DNA from 2 places in the Bacillus methanolicus genome. Region 1 is predicted to be linked to the other one. Evidence: a T-box and tRNA genes for the amino acid it is inferred to sense, from the RefSeq annotation. Region 1 holds a T-box; the other holds one or more tRNA genes.
The links. The T-box of region 1 lies ahead of C0966_RS10565 (valine--tRNA ligase). A T-box ahead of a tRNA ligase gene usually reads a tRNA of that ligase, here a tRNA-Val.
Positions count from the first base shown of each region.

Region 1 (9,487 bases):
TTTGAAATTTCTTCAAAAATTGGAGCAATATTTTCTTGTGAAGCTTGTCTTGCCGTTACCCCGGTTATAGCAGACAGTTTTCGCAAGTAATCCATATCTACCTCAGAATCGTTGCCAAAACCTATTGAATACAGTTTAATATTTTTTTCCGCCAGCTTTTCAGACATCGATATTCCATGCTGCCTAATCGCTGCTATTGTATCTTTAACATTTATGTTCTTAAAGTGCTGCTCGCCATTCAAGTAATAGTAAACCTTACTATACATTTTGGATCCTTGTCCATAAAGTTCATAATGAACAACAATATCCTCTGTAACGGTTTTGTAGTCATATACCGGTTCATCCCAGCAGACAAAGAAGAAACATTTTTTTTCAGTACCAACTTGCACCCGTTTTTTGTAAGTTATTTTCTCTTTAACGTTAGAAAAAGTAGGTTCTCCGTCAGTCATAAAAATGATATATTTGTTGTTATTTCCGCCTTCAAGCATTTCTAGCGCTTTTTCAAATGATTGAGTATAGTTCGTTCCACCGGACGCTGATAAGCTGTTGGCAGTTCGATAAATTAAATCTAAACTTTCTTTTCCATTATTTGGTGAAAAATAAACAATTTTATCGGTTTCCACATCCGAGCTAAATGGGATAAACGCAAAACGGTCGTTTGGTCCGGCATTCTCTTTGAAAAAATTAGTTGCTTCTGTCATTGCATCTTTAGCACTTTGAAATTTTTTCGGATTTTTTCCTAATTCATTCATAGAACCTGATTTGTCAAAAATAAAAACGACATCAATCGGTTCCCTGTCGGCGCTTGTCGCTTTGCCTTTCGGTGCAAGATGAAAATTCAGACTTCCTTCTGCGTTTCCTGTTTTTGGTTTTACAATAACATTTTGGGAAGGGTTAACATTCAATTCAACAGATGGCGTTTCTTGTTGGGCAGAGCCCCTTAGTGAAAAAGAAAAAACAATCAATAATGTAAAAGTTAAAAACGTAAAGCAAAATCTTTTCAAACTGCCCCCTCCTCTCCACGCATACCACTCTCTTTTTAACCGAACTTTTTTACTACTATTATACCAAATTACCTATCTGTGCCAATCTGCAAAAAATAAATATTTTGTAAACGATTAATAGCCCTATGTTAGAAAACAAAGGGCTTATCAAAAGTCACGTTTCAATTAACATTTTAGCAAATTTTCAATTTTTTCCACTGGATGCCAAGTCAATTTCTCAATAGATCAACAAGTTCAGACCTTACCTCGGAAAGAAAATAAAGAGATCCGGTAATTACGAGAACTTCTTGTTCTTTTAATTGCTCAATTTCTGTTTGCAAAAAAGCTTTCCAATCTTGAACAGCATGTTTATTTACCGACTTGCTCAACTTAAGCAGTTCTTGAGAGGATGCTGCTCTTGGGAAATCAAAATCAGTAAACGTGATTTTTTCAGCAATTCTGTCCAACTTTGCAATCATGTTATCCAGTTTTTTGTCTTTTAAAGCTGCGAATAAAATCTTTATTTTTTTCTCTTTAAAACGGTTTTTAATTTCATTTATAAGAGCTGTAATTCCTTCTTCATTATGGGCTCCATCGATGACAACAAATGGGTTTTCGGAAAGAATCTCAAATCTCCCCGGCCAGCGGGCTGATAATAAGCCTTTTCTTACATGTTTTTCTTCAATTTGAAAAGAATAATATTGTACAAGCAGTTCTGAAGCCATTACCGCTAAAGCAGCATTTTCGATCTGATGCTGACCAATCATTTCAATTTGCATTTCTGGGAAACTTTTAAACAACGTTGAAACTGTAAATCTTTCCCCTTTAGGCAATGAGGAGCAGTCTTTGATCAGGATGTCGTTCCCCAGTTGAAAAAGAGAAGCTTTTTTAGAATCCGCTTGTTCTTTAATTACATTTAAAGCTTCCGCTTGCTTGGCAGCGGTTGCGACCGGCACACCGTTTTTTATAATGCCTGCTTTCTCAAAAGCAATTTCGCGCAGGGAATGCCCCAATATGTTCGTGTGATCCATCCCGATATTTGTGATGATTGAAAGAAGCGGATAGATAATATTCGTTGAATCAAATCTCCCGCCAAGGCCTACTTCAAAGATGACGATATCGACCGGATTTACTTTTGAAAAATAATAGATTGACATCGCAGTGACCACTTCAAATTCCGTCGGCCCGCCGAGTTCGGTCTTTTCAAGCTCTTCTGCCAGCGGAAAAATAACATTGGCAAGCTCGATAATTTCCTGATCAGTAACTGGTTTTCCATTTACGCTGATGCGTTCATTGAATTGTTCAAAATACGGCGATGTAAATGTACCGACACTATATCCGGCATTCTGTAATATAGAACGAAGAAATGTTACCGTTGACCCTTTTCCGTTTGTTCCGCCAATATGGACGGTTCTTATTTCTCTTTCAGGATGATTTAGTTTTTCCATCATCCACTCCATTCGTTTTAATCCCGGTTTCATGCCGAGCCGAAGACGTGAATGAATCCAGTTAAGAGCTTCGCTATATGTATGAAACATATTACCATCTCCTTTTGTTTAGGAACAAAGCGGAAGACGAATCCAAAAACCGGATTCGCCTTCTCATTTAATAAGTGTTTTATATTTATTCGCCTTTCAGTTCACGAATACGGGCTTCGACAGCCTCTCTCTTTTCTTTATAATCTTTTTCTTTTGCACGCTCTTCTTCAATTACTTTTTCAGGCGCTTTTTTCAAAAAACCTTCATTGCTTAATTTTTTCTGTACCCGTTCGACTTCTTTATTCAGTTTCTCAAGTTCTTTTTCAAGACGGGCAATTTCTTCTTCAATATTAATGAGTCCTTCAAGCGGAAGAATAATCTCCACTCCGGTTACAATCGCTGTCATAGCTTTATCCGGAATTGCGATTTCGGTTGCTACTGTTAATTCTTCCGGATTACAGAACCGCTCAATATAAGCACGGTTTTTTTCGAGAACTGCCTGAACATCGTTGTCTTTTGCTTTAAGGAGCATTTTAATTTTCTTGCTCATCGGTGTATTCACTTCAGCACGAATGTTACGAACCGACCGAATGATGTCTACAAGAAGCTTCATCTCTTCCGCAGCTTGTACATCATTCAATTCAGGCCTTACTTCAGGCCATTTTGCAATTGTGATCGACTCTCCTTCATGCGGAAGGTTTTGCCAAATTTCCTCCGTGATAAACGGCATAAACGGATGGAGCAAACGCATTATATGATCAAGTACGTAAGCTAAAATGGAACGGGTTGTTTTTTTCGCCGCCTCATCTTCCCCATATAATGGGAGCTTCGCCATTTCGATATACCAATCGCAGAAATCATCCCAAATGAAGTTGTAAAGAACGCGGCCCACTTCACCGAATTCGTAGCGGTCAGCCAGGCGGGTAACCGTTTCAATTGTTTCATTTAACCTTGTTAAAATCCATTTATCAGCAACAGACTTTTCACCGCTTAGATCGATTTCATCAAATGTTAAACCATCCATGTTCATTAATGCGAATCTTGATGCGTTCCAAATTTTATTTGCAAAGTTCCACGCAGCTTCAACTTTTTCAATGCTGAAGCGCAAATCTTGACCGGGTGAACTTCCTGTAGCCAAGAAGTAGCGAAGCGAGTCAGCACCGTATTGATCGATCACTTCCATCGGATCAACCCCGTTGCCAAGGGATTTACTCATTTTGCGCCCTTGTGCATCGCGAACAAGTCCATGGATTAATACATCTTTAAATGGGCGCGTTCCTGTAAACTCGACTCCTTGGAAAATCATACGGGATACCCAGAAGAAAATAATATCATAACCGGTTACAAGACAATCAGTCGGATAGTATCGCTTGTAATCTTTTGAATCAGTATCCGGCCAGCCCATTGTCGAGAACGGCCATAACGCAGAACTGAACCATGTATCTAAAACATCTTTGTCTTGTTCCCAGTTTTCAATATCGGCAGGCGGTTCATGATCCACATAAATTTCCCCTGTTTCTTTATGGTACCAGGCAGGAATGTGGTGGCCCCACCAAAGCTGACGCGAAATGCACCAGTCACGAATGTTTTCCATCCAATGAAGATATGTCTTTTCAAAGCGTTCCGGAACAAAGTTTACTTTGTCTTCCCCTTTTTGAAGTGCAATCGCTGCATCAGCGAGCGGCTGCATTTTTACGAACCATTGTGTTGAAAGATAAGGTTCTACGACCGCACCGCTTCGTTCAGAATGTCCGACAGAATGAATGTGTTCTTCAATTTTGAAGAGAACTCCCTGTTCCTGCAAATCTTTCACAATTTGTTTTCGGCATTCAAACCGGTCCATGCCTTGATACTTGCCGGCCTTTTCATTCATCGTACCGTCTTCATTCATGACCAGGATACGTTCAAGGTTATGGCGGTTTCCGATCTCAAAATCGTTCGGGTCGTGGGCTGGGGTGATTTTTACAGCCCCGGAGCCAAATTCCATATCAACATATTCATCGCCGATAATTGGAATTTCCCGGCCGACAATTGGCAAAATGACCGTCTTCCCGATCAAATGCTTGTAGCGCTCATCTTCCGGATGAACAGCAACAGCAGTATCACCAAGCATCGTTTCCGGACGGGTCGTTGCGATTTCAATATAGCCTGAACCGTCAGCAAGAGGATACTTCATATGATAAAAGGCACCTTGAACATCTTTATAGATAACTTCGATATCGGAAAGTGCAGTTTTCGTCGACGGATCCCAGTTGATGATATATTCCCCGCGGTAAATCAAGCCCTTCCGGTAAAGACTGACGAACACTTCACGAACAGCTTTTGACAAGCCTTCATCAAGTGTAAAACGCTCGCGGCTGTAATCAAGGCCGAGTCCAAGCTTTGCCCATTGCTGGCGAATATGTTCAGCATACTCTTCTTTCCATTTCCACGTTTCCTCAACAAATTTTTCCCGGCCTAAATCGTAGCGGCTTTTGCCTTCATTGCGCAGTTTTTCTTCAACTTTTGCCTGAGTGGCAATCCCGGCATGATCCATTCCCGGCAGCCAGAGAACGTCATAGCCTTGCATCCGTTTCATCCGTGTAAGAATATCCTGTAAAGTCGTATCCCACGCATGGCCAAGGTGCAGTTTACCTGTCACATTTGGAGGTGGGATTACAATCGTATAAGGCTGTTTCTTCTCATCATCTTTCGCTTCAAAAAATTTTCCTTTCAGCCACCATTCATAACGACCCTGCTCGATCGCTTTAGGGTCATACTTGGTAGGCATCGTCACTTCCTTTGTACTCATTTCTAAAGTTCCTCCAATCCATCCAAAAAATAAAAAACTCCATTCGCCATAAAAGGACGAATAGAGTGAATTTCGCGGTACCACCTTTTTTCCAACCAAAATATTGATTGGCTCTCATTCAGATAACGGTTTTCCCGTCTTCCACTACTAAGAAAAAAATCCGTTCGCAGAAGATGCTCAAGGGCGACCTTCCGAAGCACCCGCTTAGGAAACCTCTCAGCTGTTGGCTTCCCTCTCTTAAAGCTGTTTTCTTCGTACTCTTCCCTGTCTTTGCAATATCTATTCAATTTCTATTAGTTATACTACGGAAAAAGGCAATTCTCGTCAATAAGAATAACCTAATTTTTTATATAATATACATTTTACAATAAGATTTTTCGAAAGACACGTTCGGCAGGGCGAAAACATAGAATGAAGATAAACGAACATAAAGGGGTTGAGCTTAATTGAGGAGAAGATACAACCCGTATACACTACCTCCATGGTTGAAAACACTCAGAAACGTCTGCAACCAGTTTATCATCCCATTTTGCGTATTCCAAGGAATTCGAACGATTTTACTCCCGACAACATTTGATGTTCTGCTGTTAACGATCTTTGTTTTACTGGCACTTGCTCTCCATTTTGACATCATATAGAAAAGCCCTGGAAGAAGTATCTATTCCTGGGCTTTCTCTTGGGCTTCTTTTTTTCTTTGTTCTATTTCTTCAATCCTCATAACGACATACTCCGTATTTTTTAATTGCCAATAATTACACTGGAACTGCTGGACAAACTTCCGTTCATTTTTTCTTGCTTGTTTTTTGAAATAATTTTCTGCGGTGCGGATGATTTTGCCGGGATGAGCAAGATATGCAAGGAATAAAAGCATCTCGTCCTCTTTAAAAGGAAAGTATTTAAAATAAGTGTAAACCAAGTCAACGTTATCTTCACCCTGTTTTGGCAAGCTATTTAATGATCTTGAAAGGAACGGGAGCAAATCATGAAAGGGAGAGCCGAACTTCGATCTTTCAAAATTAGTAAAATATCCGTATCCCCTTTCATCGAAAAGAAAATGTTCAGCTGAAACTTTCCCGTGAACCAAAACAGAGCGGGCTTTTTCTTGGTCTTTTGTTTTTTCATACCAATCTTCCAGCTTTCGTTTCGAAAACAAAAGCGCCTGGCTTATTTCATGGAAGTAAAGGCAAAACTGCAATTCAAACGGGGACATGTACCACTTTTTTTCGCTTGTCTCCATAAACCCTTCAATAAACTCTTTCTCTTTATCCCACTCTAGCAATGTATTTTCATAATGTTCTTTTCGTTCTTCTTTATTAATGTTTATTTCTCGAGCTGATAAAATATGGAGCCGTGCTAATTCCCGGACAAGCTGTTTATTCCTTTCAGATTGGTTATCCCTTTCTTCGTTAGGCATCCACGGCATTAAATAATAAAGATGATTTTGATGCAGGACCGCATACCGCCCATCAGCAGAAGGATAGATTGGAACAATCCGGTTATAGCCTTTTTGATATAAAAATTGCACATGGCGGATAAAATCGGTGCCGTTTGAAGGAGGTATCTTTTTAAGAGCGAAAACGCCCTTATTTGAATAGATCTTTTGGACTCTGCCAAAATCCTCTACAAAATAAGGTTCAACTTGATATGCTCGTAAAATTGGTGCAACTTCTTTTAATCGACTTTGATCAATCATTACTTTCAACCTCCAAAAGGTGAAGACAAAAAGAAAAAAGCCTGAGCAGGTTGATTGAACCTGCCCATCTTTTTTAATTATTATTTTTGCTTTACTGCCACTGGTATATATAGGACTTGCCCCTCATATACATCCTGATTAGCTTCCAAATGGTTTACCCGAAGCAATTGGGCAATCGTAATGTCGTACCGTTCGGCTAGCTGGTCGAGTGTTTCACCCTGCTGAACAATGCAGACTTTCAATTTAGCATGCCTTTCCTCTTCTTTTCTCGCGAGAAACTCTGTGATTGAAAGAGACTTCTTTTTCGAAAGTTTCTTTTTTTTCTTCTCTGCTTGCTCCGGTGAAGATTCGCTCTCATCCGCTTCCTCTAAAACAGGTTCTTGTTCCTGCTTAACTTCTAATTCTGCTGTTTCTGTTTCTTCAGCAATTTCTTCCTCTTGATTGTTTTCGAAAAGTTCTACTGCTTTTGGTGCAGGAGCTTCGTTTCTTTGTGAAGAAAAAGAAATCTCAGGGGTAAAAACTCCAAATTCTACAGGCACTTCTTCTGGCGCTTTTTCGGCACTTTCGCTTTCCGGTGTCAATTCAAATATTGAATCTGAAGAGGCTTCCTGTTCCTGAATAGGCTGCTGATCCAGTTCTGCTTCAGGCTGTTTTCTTGCCTCTGCTTCAAACGGTTCATATACATTTTCTTCTTTTTCCTCTTCTTCCGAATCTAAATAAGGAGAAAATCGGGAAAGGAGCTGTAATTCTTCTTCACGTTCTTCAAATACATCTTCAGCTTCATTTAATTTAAATTCTTTTCCTTTATCGTCTTCTTCATATAATTCAGTTACTTTTTCTGCTTCATCATCTTCTTCCGCAACCGGAGTGTAATCATCGCGGACAGAATCGTCTTGCATGAATTCAAGTTCTTCATCCGAAACAGGCACTTTTTGCTGTTCGCCGTACAAGCCGGATATTTTTAAATCAGCAGTTAATTTCATGCAACTTCTTTCCGGAAAAAGATAATCAAACGATTCCACAACTACGTCGATATCATAAACGCTTTGAATGCGGTTATTTGGAATGGAGATATCTACCGGAAACCGATGCAAAAATTCACAAATTCCTTCTTCACGTTCTTCAACGGAATGGATAAACCGGGCGGCTGAAACAGTTTCTTCTTCTACAGTTTCTTCTGTCTGATATCGTTTATATTCTCCCGACAATTCCAGAGTGCCCTGAATTGTCACATACTGTTCATTCTCCTGAATCGTTATATTTGGGTCAAGAGAAATCGATACTAGCTCTTCGACTTCCTGTCCTTTTTGAAACCAAACCGATTCTTCCAAAGAAAATCGCAAACTCGATAGATTCCCTTGAGACAAAGCGACTCCTCCTTTCATATCCTCCTACGTATAAACTCAATGTCATTTACACTTTATGAATCGCCAAACTGTTTTATGATAAAAAAGAAAAGCACACTCATGATCATTCGTGAGTGTGCTTTTAAAAACAGAACTTATCCCCTTATTTTGGAAAATGCTTTTTCAGCAGCGTGAATAGTCTTTTCAATATCTTCATCGGTATGGGCTGTTGATAAAAACAGACCTTCAAATTGGGATGGAGGCAAGAAGACGCCTTCGTTTGCCATTTCTTTATAAAATGCTGCAAAATAATCTAAATTTGATGTTTTTGCTTTTTCATAATTGATTACTTCTTCATTTGTAAAGAAGAAACCAATCATTGATCCGGCTCGATTAATCGTATGCGGAATTTCATATTTCTCTGCAGCTCTTCTAAATCCTTCTTCAAGCTTGTCAGCTTTCCGTTCAAATTCTTTATAAGAATCAGGAGTCAGCTGGCTTAGTGTTTCATAACCTGCCGTCATTGCCAGCGGATTTCCGGAAAGAGTGCCAGCCTGATAAATAGGGCCGCTAGGAGCGATTCGTTCCATAATTTCCGCTTTTCCTCCATATGCACCTACAGGAAGTCCTCCGCCGATAACTTTTCCCAAACATGTGATGTCAGGTGTAATGCCGAAATACCCTTGTGCACAGTTATATCCTACGCGGAAGCCTGTCATTACTTCATCAAAAATTAACAATGCTCCGTATTCGGTTGTAATTTCCCGCAAACCTTCTAAAAATCCCGGAAGCGGCGGAACGACGCCCATATTGCCGGCAACAGGTTCCACAATGACTCCGGCAATATCTTCACCGAATTGTTCGAAGGCGTATTTTACGCCTTCAAGATCATTATAAGGAACAGTAATCGTATTTTTGGCTACCCCTTCAGGTACCCCCGGGCTGTCAGGAAGACCTAGCGTCGCCACACCTGAACCTGCTTTAATTAATAGGGAGTCGCCATGCCCATGATAGCAGCCTTCAAATTTTAAAATCTTATTTCTTCCGGTAAACCCTCGTGCCAGGCGAAGAGCACTCATCGTTGCTTCTGTTCCGGAAGAAACCATCCTGATGATTTCGATAGACGGAACCCGTTCTTTCACAAGTTTTGCCAGCTCGTTTTCAATTAGTGTCGGTGCACCAAAGCTTGTTCCAAG
Region 1 is NZ_PNFF01000001.1:2,096,116-2,105,602, forward strand. Features, by position in the region: gene C0966_RS10555 (VWA domain-containing protein) at 1-1,004, opposite strand, end outside; gene C0966_RS10560 (bifunctional folylpolyglutamate synthase/dihydrofolate synthase) at 1,214-2,521, opposite strand; gene C0966_RS10565 (valine--tRNA ligase) at 2,607-5,252, opposite strand; T-box leader at 5,302-5,532, opposite strand; gene C0966_RS10570 (hypothetical protein) at 5,699-5,890, shown strand; gene ysxE (spore coat protein YsxE) at 5,911-6,945, opposite strand; gene spoVID (stage VI sporulation protein D) at 7,026-8,312, opposite strand; gene hemL (glutamate-1-semialdehyde 2,1-aminomutase) at 8,447-9,487, opposite strand, start outside.

Region 2 (9,487 bases), 1.6 Mb from region 1:
TCATAGTTTAAGCGGCTGTAAAAAGGGATGGCGTGAGTTTGCGCGTTTAATTTTAAGGTTGAAAAGCCTTTTTCTTTTGCAAACGATTCCATTGTTTCCATTATCGCCTTTCCGGCTCCGCTTTTCCGGTATTCTTTTAATACGCAGATCCTTTCTACTTTACCATACCCGTCGACTTCCCGAAAACGTCCGGCACCAATCGGCTGTCCATTCTCATAAGCAACAAAGTGGGTTGATGATGATTCGAATTGATCGATTTCTTCTTCTTCCGGAACATTTTGTTCGTCAATAAAAACCGTTCTACGAACAGAAAACGCATCCTCAAGCTCTTTATCTGTTTTTACTACTTTTACGTTCACGTCTTAATTTTCCTTTCCCAGGCGAAATGTTTCATATACGGTCCACGAACCATTTTCAAGCTGATACAATAGGTGAAAACGGTTAATCATTTCCTCATGATCGACTGATTGCATTCTCAATGAGCCATAAACATCAGAATACTCGTCATTTGATAAATTTTGGCCGATTGTAATGTGCGGAACAAAAGAATACTCCGGTTTTTCATTTACGAACTCAGCGTGAATATCGTTGTATAAACTTTCGAGCTCTTTTGTTTTCTCTACTTTTAAATAGATGACATTGTTAACCGGATAAAAGGAGCTGATCTTTAAAACCCGCAAACGAAAAGGATTGTTTTTCTCAGCAATATTACTTAGCTTTTGAGACATTTCATTCGCTTGTTCTTCCGTTGCTTCAAAGGCGTTTTTTAAAGTCAAATGTGGAGGAATAAGAGCATAGTGCGGGTCATACCGTTTCCGATAAGAGTTAGCGAAATCTTGAAGTTTTTTTGACGGGAAAATAGCAATACCGAATTTCATATTCAAATACCTCCAATTTTAGGATCTATGCAAACAAGATCATTATCCAAAAATAGCAACCAGCTACCTAACGTGAGAAAATAAAAATATGAATAATATTATAACAAATTTTTGAAATATATATTAATATTATTATACTCTTCCTTGTGAGAAAATACATACTATAACGTTAAATAAGAAATGAAGATTTACGCTGAACGAAGAGAACCCGCCTAATAATGAGCCGGGTTCTTTTAAATACTTTTCGCTTCCAGTCTCCGAGCAATGATTGAGAGCGTGTAGTTAACAGCAAAATACATAAGTGCCACCAAAAGAAATATCGGAATGATGTAGGAAGTTTTTTGGCCGTTTATGATTTGTGCATTATGGGTGAGTTCCGGAAGTGCAATAACAACGGCAAGTGATGTGTCTTTTAACAGCGAAATAAACTGGCTGACAATCGGCGGTACCATTCTGCGAAGCGCTTGAGGCATAATAATGTACCTAAGTGTCTGGGTATAGTTGAGCCCTGATGAACGGGCTGCTTCAATTTGCCCTTTATCAATCGAATTCAAACCGCTCCGAATAATTTCCGATAGCATGGCCGATTCGAAAATCGTTAAAGCTGTTATTGCGGATACAGTGATGCTAAGTGTAATACCAATGTCCTGTAAGGCAAAATATGTAAAAAAAATAATCAATAGGAGCGGTAAATTTCTGATTGCTTCAACGATCAGGGTGAGCAATTTGGAAATAATAGGTATTTTTGCGTATCGTAACGTTCCTATCAAGCCTCCGATAAGAAAACTTAAGATAATTGAAAAGAAGGCTACTTTAAGTGTAACATAAAAGCCTTCAAGCAGAAATTTTAGATGATCGGGTGAGTATGCACCAATAAAGTCCATTTCGTCGCCCCCTTTAAAAGCTTTTTGCCAGGAGTTTTTCGAGATATCCAACCCCAAGGCTTAATGGTACAGTAAGGATTAGATAGAACAATGCGACAAATATATAAACGTCAAATACAACCAATGTTTTAGAAGAAACAAGGTCTGCATGGTACATAAGATCCAAGCCTGCCACCACTGCTAATATGGATGAGTTTTTAACAAGATTAATAAATTGGTTTCCTATTGGCGGTATAACAATTTTGATGGCTTGTGGCAAAATGATCAATCTCATTGCCTGATTGTATGTTAAACCTGAGGATCTTGCCGCTTCCATTTGGCCTTTCGGTACGGCCTGGATGCCTGCGCGAATAGCTTCGGCAATAAACGCTGCCGTATAGATCGAAAGGGCGATCGTTCCGGCTGCAAACCCGCTGAATGTCAAACCAAGCACAGGAGTCCCGACAAAGAAGAAAAAGGTGATAATTAAAAGTGGAATATTTCGAATAAATTCAACATATGCAGTTCCAATCCAGTTCAAAGGCTTAATCGGGGAAATTCTCATGATTGCAATTACCGTTCCGAGCAGGAAGCTCGCTGCGAGTGCAATGACACTTGCAAGAACCGTGTTTTTAAATCCCTCCAAAAACATATCAATATTTTTTGTTAATATTGAAAAATCCATCATTAAAAAACACCTCTTTCGGCTAATCAGGGGGAGCGACTTAAAAGCAAAGGGTCAGACCCCTCCAATACAACATATAGACAATCACTAATAAAACCATTCTATATATTGTCATTGTTGGAGGGAGTCAGACCCTTATGTGGCAGCCCCCTGAATGAACAAATTTTTCTTTATTTCGAAAAATCTTCCTTAATCCACTTTTTGTAGATTTTGTCATATTCACCATTAGACTTTATTGTTTTAAGCGCTTTGTTCAGCTCATCCAGCAGTTCTTTTTCACCTTTTTTCACCGCGATTCCGTATGGTTCATCGGTAAAGGTTCCGCCGACAAGATGGAAGGAAGGATTCTCATCAGCCATCCCGTAGAGAATGGCGTTATCAGTAGTTAGTGCGTCACCTTGGCCTGATTTAAGAGCTGTAAATGCTTCTGCATAGTTTTCAAACTCCAATACTGTTGCTTCCGGCGCTTTTTCACGGATGTTTTGGGAGGAAGTAGAACCTTTAACTGCCAATACTTTCGTTCCTTTTTTAATGTCTTCCAATCCCTTAATCGGACTGTCCTTTTTAACAAGGAGAGATTGGCCAGCTTCAAAGTATACATCCGTAAAATCAACTTCTTTTTTGCGTTCTTCTGTAATTGTCATTGTTGCAACAATTGCATCAATATCACCTTTTTGAAGCAATGGAATCCTTGTTTTTGAAGTAACCTCTTTAAATTCCACTTTTGATTCATCCCCGAGGATTTCCTTCGCAAGCGCCTTGGCAATATCAATATCAAATCCTTCCACTTCTCCGGTGCTAGGGTTCTTTAGCCCGAACAATCTTGTATCATGCTTAACACCGAAAATAATTTTGTCACGTTCTTTGATGGTTTCGAGTGTATTTTTCGCACTCTCGCTGCTGCCTCCGTTTGCCTCTTCAGTTTTCTTGCTGCCGCAGGCTGCCAGCATGACAACCGCCAACAATGAAATAAATGCAAGTTTAAGAAACTTCTTTGTTTTAGCCATGATTTTTCCTCCTAAAATTAATGATTTAATATACGGCTGAGAAAAATTTTCGCCCTTTCTTCTTTCGGGTTGGCGAAAAACTCAGCCGGTGCTGCCTCTTCAAGAATCTGTCCATGGTCCATAAAGACAATTCTGTCAGCCACTTCTTTTGCAAATCCCATTTCGTGAGTAACAACCACCATTGTCATTCCCTCTTTCGCCAGCGTCTTCATAACATCGAGCACTTCTCCAATCATTTCAGGATCGAGAGCAGAGGTTGGTTCATCAAAAAGCATGATCTCCGGCTTCATCGCAAGACCTCTTGCGATGGCAACCCTTTGCTGCTGCCCTCCGGAAAGCTGGGAGGGATAGGAATTAGCTTTATCAGGTATTCCTACCTTTTTTAAATAAAACTCTGCTGTTTCTTTTGCTTCTTTATCAGATTTTCCAAGCACCTTCATTGGCGCAAGAGTAATGTTTTCAAGCACTGTCTTGTGAGGGTATAAATGAAAATGCTGAAAAACCATTCCAATATTGCGCCTTAATTTATTAATGTCTGTTTTTTTATCATTAACGGGAATACCATTTACCGTTAAAGATCCGCTTGAAATCGTTTCAAGACCGTTAATGCATCGAAGCAACGTACTTTTTCCCGAACCGGAAGGGCCGATTACGACGACAACTTCGCCTTTGCTAATTTTAAGATTAATATTTTTTAAGACATGAAAATCACCGTAATATTTATTTACGTTATCAAAGACTATCATCTTTTTGCCCCTTTTATAAATTATTTATAAAAATTAGAATAATTACTAAAATCAATTTATTCAGAAAAATTTTAATATATTAAAATTATAAACGAGTGTGAAGGAAATCGTCAAACCATTCCATTAATACAGTTTTTTGGTTTTTTTGCAAGTGAAAAGGCTTTCATCCATAAGGGGTAAGAGAAAAATGACCGGTTTTCATTATCTTTTTTCGTTTTCCTCTCATTGGATTATGGCGATGTTCGGTATTTTAGTGGGAAGTTTTTTCTCTGTTTCCCGGTTTTCATCAAGCCGTTATGCATGGCTGTCTGCAGTTTTAGTGATTGTTATTTCTTTGGCTCATGAATCTTTAGTGGAATTTCAACCCATGCTGGAATGGGTCCTGCTAGTGCTTCCGCCGGTTGCAGTGGTACTAAAGTATATGGGGGACGGGGATATACTGATAGGAATCGATACTTTAATAGACATCATTCATGTTGTATTATACGTAATTGCGGGATCAGCTTTTGTGATGTGGAGGTTTGGAGGGAGGATCAGTAAAAATACATAAATTATTGAGGGGAATGATCGATTTTTCCCCTCTAATAAACAAAATACTAATTTTTTTAAAAGAATCTTGACTTTTTTCATATAATGGATATAATTAAATTCGTGGCTGAAAGAGAATTAGATATGAAAGGGTTTTAGCCAGCTATAGACAATTTTAATATGATCTGTTAGCTCAGCTGGGAGAGCACAACCTTGACAGGGTTGGGGTCGGCGGTTCGAGCCCGTCACAGATCATCACAAGAATTCCTGACATTCAAATTGATGTCAGGATTTTTTTGTGTATAAATGCGAACTTATGTGCTGCAATGAAATTATTGATAAGGAAGCCGAAAAGGCTACTTTAAAAACTAAAGGGGTCTGGAGCGATTTCAGAGGATCCGGATCAACTGCAAATTCTAATTGAATACGGTATGAAATATAGAGCGATAGCGCGGTAGCTGCTAAAATTTATAAATTTTTGTGTCTACTTTAATGACGTAATATCACAGGTACTAATAATAAAATGAAGCGTTTGTTAAACAAGTCAATTAAGAATGATCAAACTTTTTTATAAAACAGTTCTTTCACTGAATATAAAAAGAATTTATTTTAATTCAACTCTTTAATTTGTCATAATCTAACTTAAAGTTGTTTTGGAAAGCGGGGATAATGCCTCGCTTTTTCTATTTATACGGTGAAAATGTGCGTACAAATTAATATGTAGTATAAACGAGGAAATTTTATAAAAATTATTACCAAGTCATAGGAATAGGTGATAAAATAGGTAAAGATATAAAGCGAGGTGATTTTTCTATGTATAAATCAAAAGCACGTATTACTGCGATAGGTTCGTATGTTCCGGAACGGCGGTTAACAAATTACGATTTAGAAGAAATAGTCGAAACAAATGATGAATGGATTGTTAAACGTACTGGAATAAAAGAACGAAGAATAGCACATGAAGAGGAGTTTACAAGTGATATAAGTTATAAAGCTGTAAAGAATTTAATGGAACGATACGATAAATCAGTCGATGATGTGGATATGATTATCGTCTGTACATTTACTCCTGACTTCAAAACTCCGAGCGTAGCTTCTTTAATCCAAGCAAAGTTAGGTATTAAGAACACAGGGGCTATTGATTTAAACGCTGCTTGTGCAGGATTTACTTATGGATTGTATGTAGCCAATGGGTTGATAACATCTGGTTTAAACAAGAAAATTCTTGTTATCGGTGCTGATACATTATCTAAAATTACTGACTATACAGACAGAACAACCTGTGTACTATTTGGAGATGGTGGAGGAGCAGTTCTCGTTGAATATGATGAACAACAACCAAGTTTTATTTCTTCACATTTAGGTTCGGAAGGAGAAGGTGGAAATAAGTTATATTCTACACATTTGTCTAAATGTATAAACGGTGAAGAATTAATAGTTAGTGGTTATATTGTTCAAAACGGTCGAGAGGTCTACAAGTGGGCTGTTACAACCGTACCAATAGGAATGCAATCTTTTATGAAAAAAACTTCAATAGATTTAAAAGATGTTGATTGGTTTGTTCCTCATAGTGCAAATTTAAGAATGATTGAGTCTATATGTGAAAGAAGCGGGTTTCCTATTGAGCGGACATTATATAGCATGGTCGATTATGGAAATACTTCATCAGCAACCATACCATTGTCATTAGATAAAGGTGTACGTGAAGGGAAAATAAGAAATGGTAATAATCTTTTATTATATGGCTTCGGAGGTGGTTTAGCGCATGCAGGATTGCTTATCAATTGGACTCTTTAAGGTGAAAATGAGTCGCTATAAAACAAGTGGCAATTACAATTGCACAGCTTTCAAAAGTCCCAATTATACCGGCAGCATATATAGGACCGAACAATTTAATGGAACTCTTCTTTAGAAAAATAGCCTGTCTTATATTTGGTGGACGAATACATATTACCACGACAGATAAGGAAGAAATGACAGTAGAATTCGGGAGTAGTTCCACGTACGGAGCTATTCTTTTTTTGTGCTCCAAAACGAATAACAAAAATTTCCATTGGCAGGATGTACATCTATACCCAATAATAGTAATTAAGTGGTTTAGTCTTTTTTGAAAGACCCCCTCATGGAGAAAACATGAGTGGATTAGAAGCATACATAATGAATATGTACACCAAGCCAGATTTTAGAGGGCAGGGAATAGCCCGTTCTTTATTAGAAGAGTGTATTTCATACTGTAAATCATTAGGAGTGGAACGAATATGGCTACATGCTTCTTCAGACGGTTATTCTCTTTATAAGAAAATGGGATTTATTGAAAAAAATTCAGAAATAGAATTGATTTTGTAATTTGGTTTTTCAATTTACGGATACTTTAACTAGCTCAAAACCATCATTTGGGGCTCTTTTTTTAATTGAACCTAAAGGGAGGCAGCATTAGTTGACAAGAAGTGAAAATTATTGTTCTCTGAAGTTAGATAATTCTAAAAAAGGGGAATATTTAATGACAATTTGGAGAGAAAATGAATTTATTATTTCTACAAATAAAGAACTATTAGACATAGAAACAATTTTTTGTTTTCTACACAATGATTCATATTGGGCAAAAGGTATTGCACGAGAGACTGTGGAAAAATCAATAGAGAATTCCTAGCTTTGTTTCGGGATATATAAAGAAGGTTTAAATGAAAATTATGAACAAGTGGGTTTTGCTAGAGTAATCTCTGATTTAGCAACTTTTGCTTACCTTTGTGATGTGTTTGTACTCCCTAAATATAGAGGTTTAGGACTTTCAAAATGGCTAGTAAAAGTTATAACAAGCCATCCTGAACTTAAAGGAGTTCGCAGATTTATGCTCGCGACTCTTGATGCACATTCCTTATATGCAATATTTGGTTTCGAACAATTGGATACGCCTGAACGCTTTATGCAAATAAATCGAAGTAACATTGCAATACCAACCGAAACAACAAATTAATATGTTATTTTAATCCTATTATCATTGAACTAAAAATAAATATGTTTATCTTAACAATTGGAAATTATTTTTATTTTAAGTTTAAAGAGGAATTTCCTCTCTTTGTGTCGAAATTAGATAAAGAAGGGACGGTGCTAATATGGAAATCAAAAAATTAATTCAAGAAGGCGAAGAATTAAAAAATAATCTTGATAAAAGTAATTATGAAAAAATAATAGAGTGGATAAAAAATTCACAATCGTATCTTGAGACAAAATATAAAGCCGTAGAATTTACTATGGTTTTCTCTTCAACTGCTGAAACTTTTATTAATTTGATTAAATCACAAGAAATTTTTAATGAGGAATACTTTACTCAATTAATAATTAGTTTAAAAGAATGTAAGGAATATGAAGCTTTTCTTTATGGTCGAACAGACGAAATTGAAAATTTAGGTGACTACTTTGTTTAGCACTCTTATTTTAAGGGTGCTTTTTTATCTTCCGCCGCCAGAAGACCCCCACTTCAAACTCTTATTAAGTGGAGGATGAATGGCGTTTTTTTTGTTATTTTCACAAAAAATCTAATAACAAATAATGCTAAATATAGTAAAATAGAAATAAGAATATATGTTCTTTAAGAGGCATGAGATATGAAAAAAAGCATATTTTTCTCATCGTGTATACAAAGAGTCTCTACCAGCTGAATATGATCAAAATAACTAAAACCTGTCCTACACCCGCTTTCCTTTACTGTATCAAGATCAATCACTGAAGAGTAGCTGGAATACATCATAAACAGGGCCACTGCAGACAATTTAGGGACAAAAAAATCAGTCTCAAAATTGAATCTCTTTCTTACTGTTAGGCCATTTTTTGTTTAATGCATTTATAAATGTCTTCACGTTCTTTTTATCTTGCATAATGGGGGAATAAATGTAGGAAAGTGTTCGGTAAAAGGACTGATCTTTTAACTGTATAATAGAAAGATTCCTATGCTGTACGTCTCTTTCAATGACACTGCGGGATAGGAGAGATAGCCCCATACCATTGATCAGTGTTTCTTTAATTCCCTGATTACTGCTTATGGTAAGAAGCGATTTCACTTTCAAACCATTTGAACGAATGACGTGGTTAAGATATTCACGTGTACCTGATCCGACTTCTCTGGTTACCCATGCTTGATTCTGAAGATCAGCCATTGTAACTTCATCTTTACAGGCAAGTTCATGTTTGTTCGAAGAAACAATAAATAACTCATCTTGCATAAAAGCGTGTACGGAAAGCTCCTTTTCATTTGTTTGACCTTCAATTAAACCTATATCGACTTGATACAACCGGACAGACTGAACGATTTCTTCCGTGTTTCCAATTGTAACTTGCAGTTCAAGTTCTGGATAGTCGTTTTGAAGGTCAAGAAGTAAAGAAGGCAAGATATACTCGCCGATTGTAAAACTAGCCCCTATTTTTAATAGTCCTTTTATGGAGTTATCATGTTCGAGAATGTCTTGTCTAGTCTGTTCGTAGATCGTGATCATTTGCTTTGCGCGATCATATAAAATCTCTCCGGATGGGGTGATCTGTAAGAATTTTGGAGAACGCAGAAATAATTTTGTTTGGAATTCTTTTTCCAAATTTTTTATGTGCAAACTTACACTTGGTTGTGACATGAGAAGGATTTCGGCTGTTTTTGTGAAATTTTTAACTTCTGCGAGGGTTACAAATGTTTTTAACTCTTCATAGTACAAAGATATCCCGCCTTATTATTAGTAATCTTAATAGTAATAATCATTTATATTTATTTTACTAATGGAGTATTTTAAGGTAA
Region 2 is NZ_PNFF01000001.1:493,867-503,353, forward strand. Features, by position in the region: gene C0966_RS02530 (GNAT family N-acetyltransferase) at 1-359, opposite strand, end outside; gene C0966_RS02535 (YjcG family protein) at 363-878, opposite strand; gene C0966_RS02540 (amino acid ABC transporter permease) at 1,112-1,762, opposite strand; gene C0966_RS02545 (amino acid ABC transporter permease) at 1,776-2,429, opposite strand; gene C0966_RS02550 (transporter substrate-binding domain-containing protein) at 2,597-3,433, opposite strand; gene C0966_RS02555 (amino acid ABC transporter ATP-binding protein) at 3,451-4,179, opposite strand; gene C0966_RS02560 (hypothetical protein) at 4,367-4,729, shown strand; tRNA gene C0966_RS02565 (tRNA-Val) at 4,890-4,962, shown strand; gene C0966_RS02570 (ketoacyl-ACP synthase III) at 5,521-6,504, shown strand; gene C0966_RS02575 (GNAT family N-acetyltransferase) at 6,841-7,053, shown strand; gene C0966_RS18525 (hypothetical protein) at 7,145-7,357, shown strand; gene C0966_RS02580 (GNAT family N-acetyltransferase) at 7,370-7,681, shown strand; gene C0966_RS02585 (hypothetical protein) at 7,821-8,132, shown strand; gene C0966_RS02590 (LysR family transcriptional regulator) at 8,499-9,407, opposite strand.
Region 2: it encodes a tRNA-Val, which carries the amino acid that the T-box ahead of C0966_RS10565 (valine--tRNA ligase) is inferred to sense. The anticodon was not compared.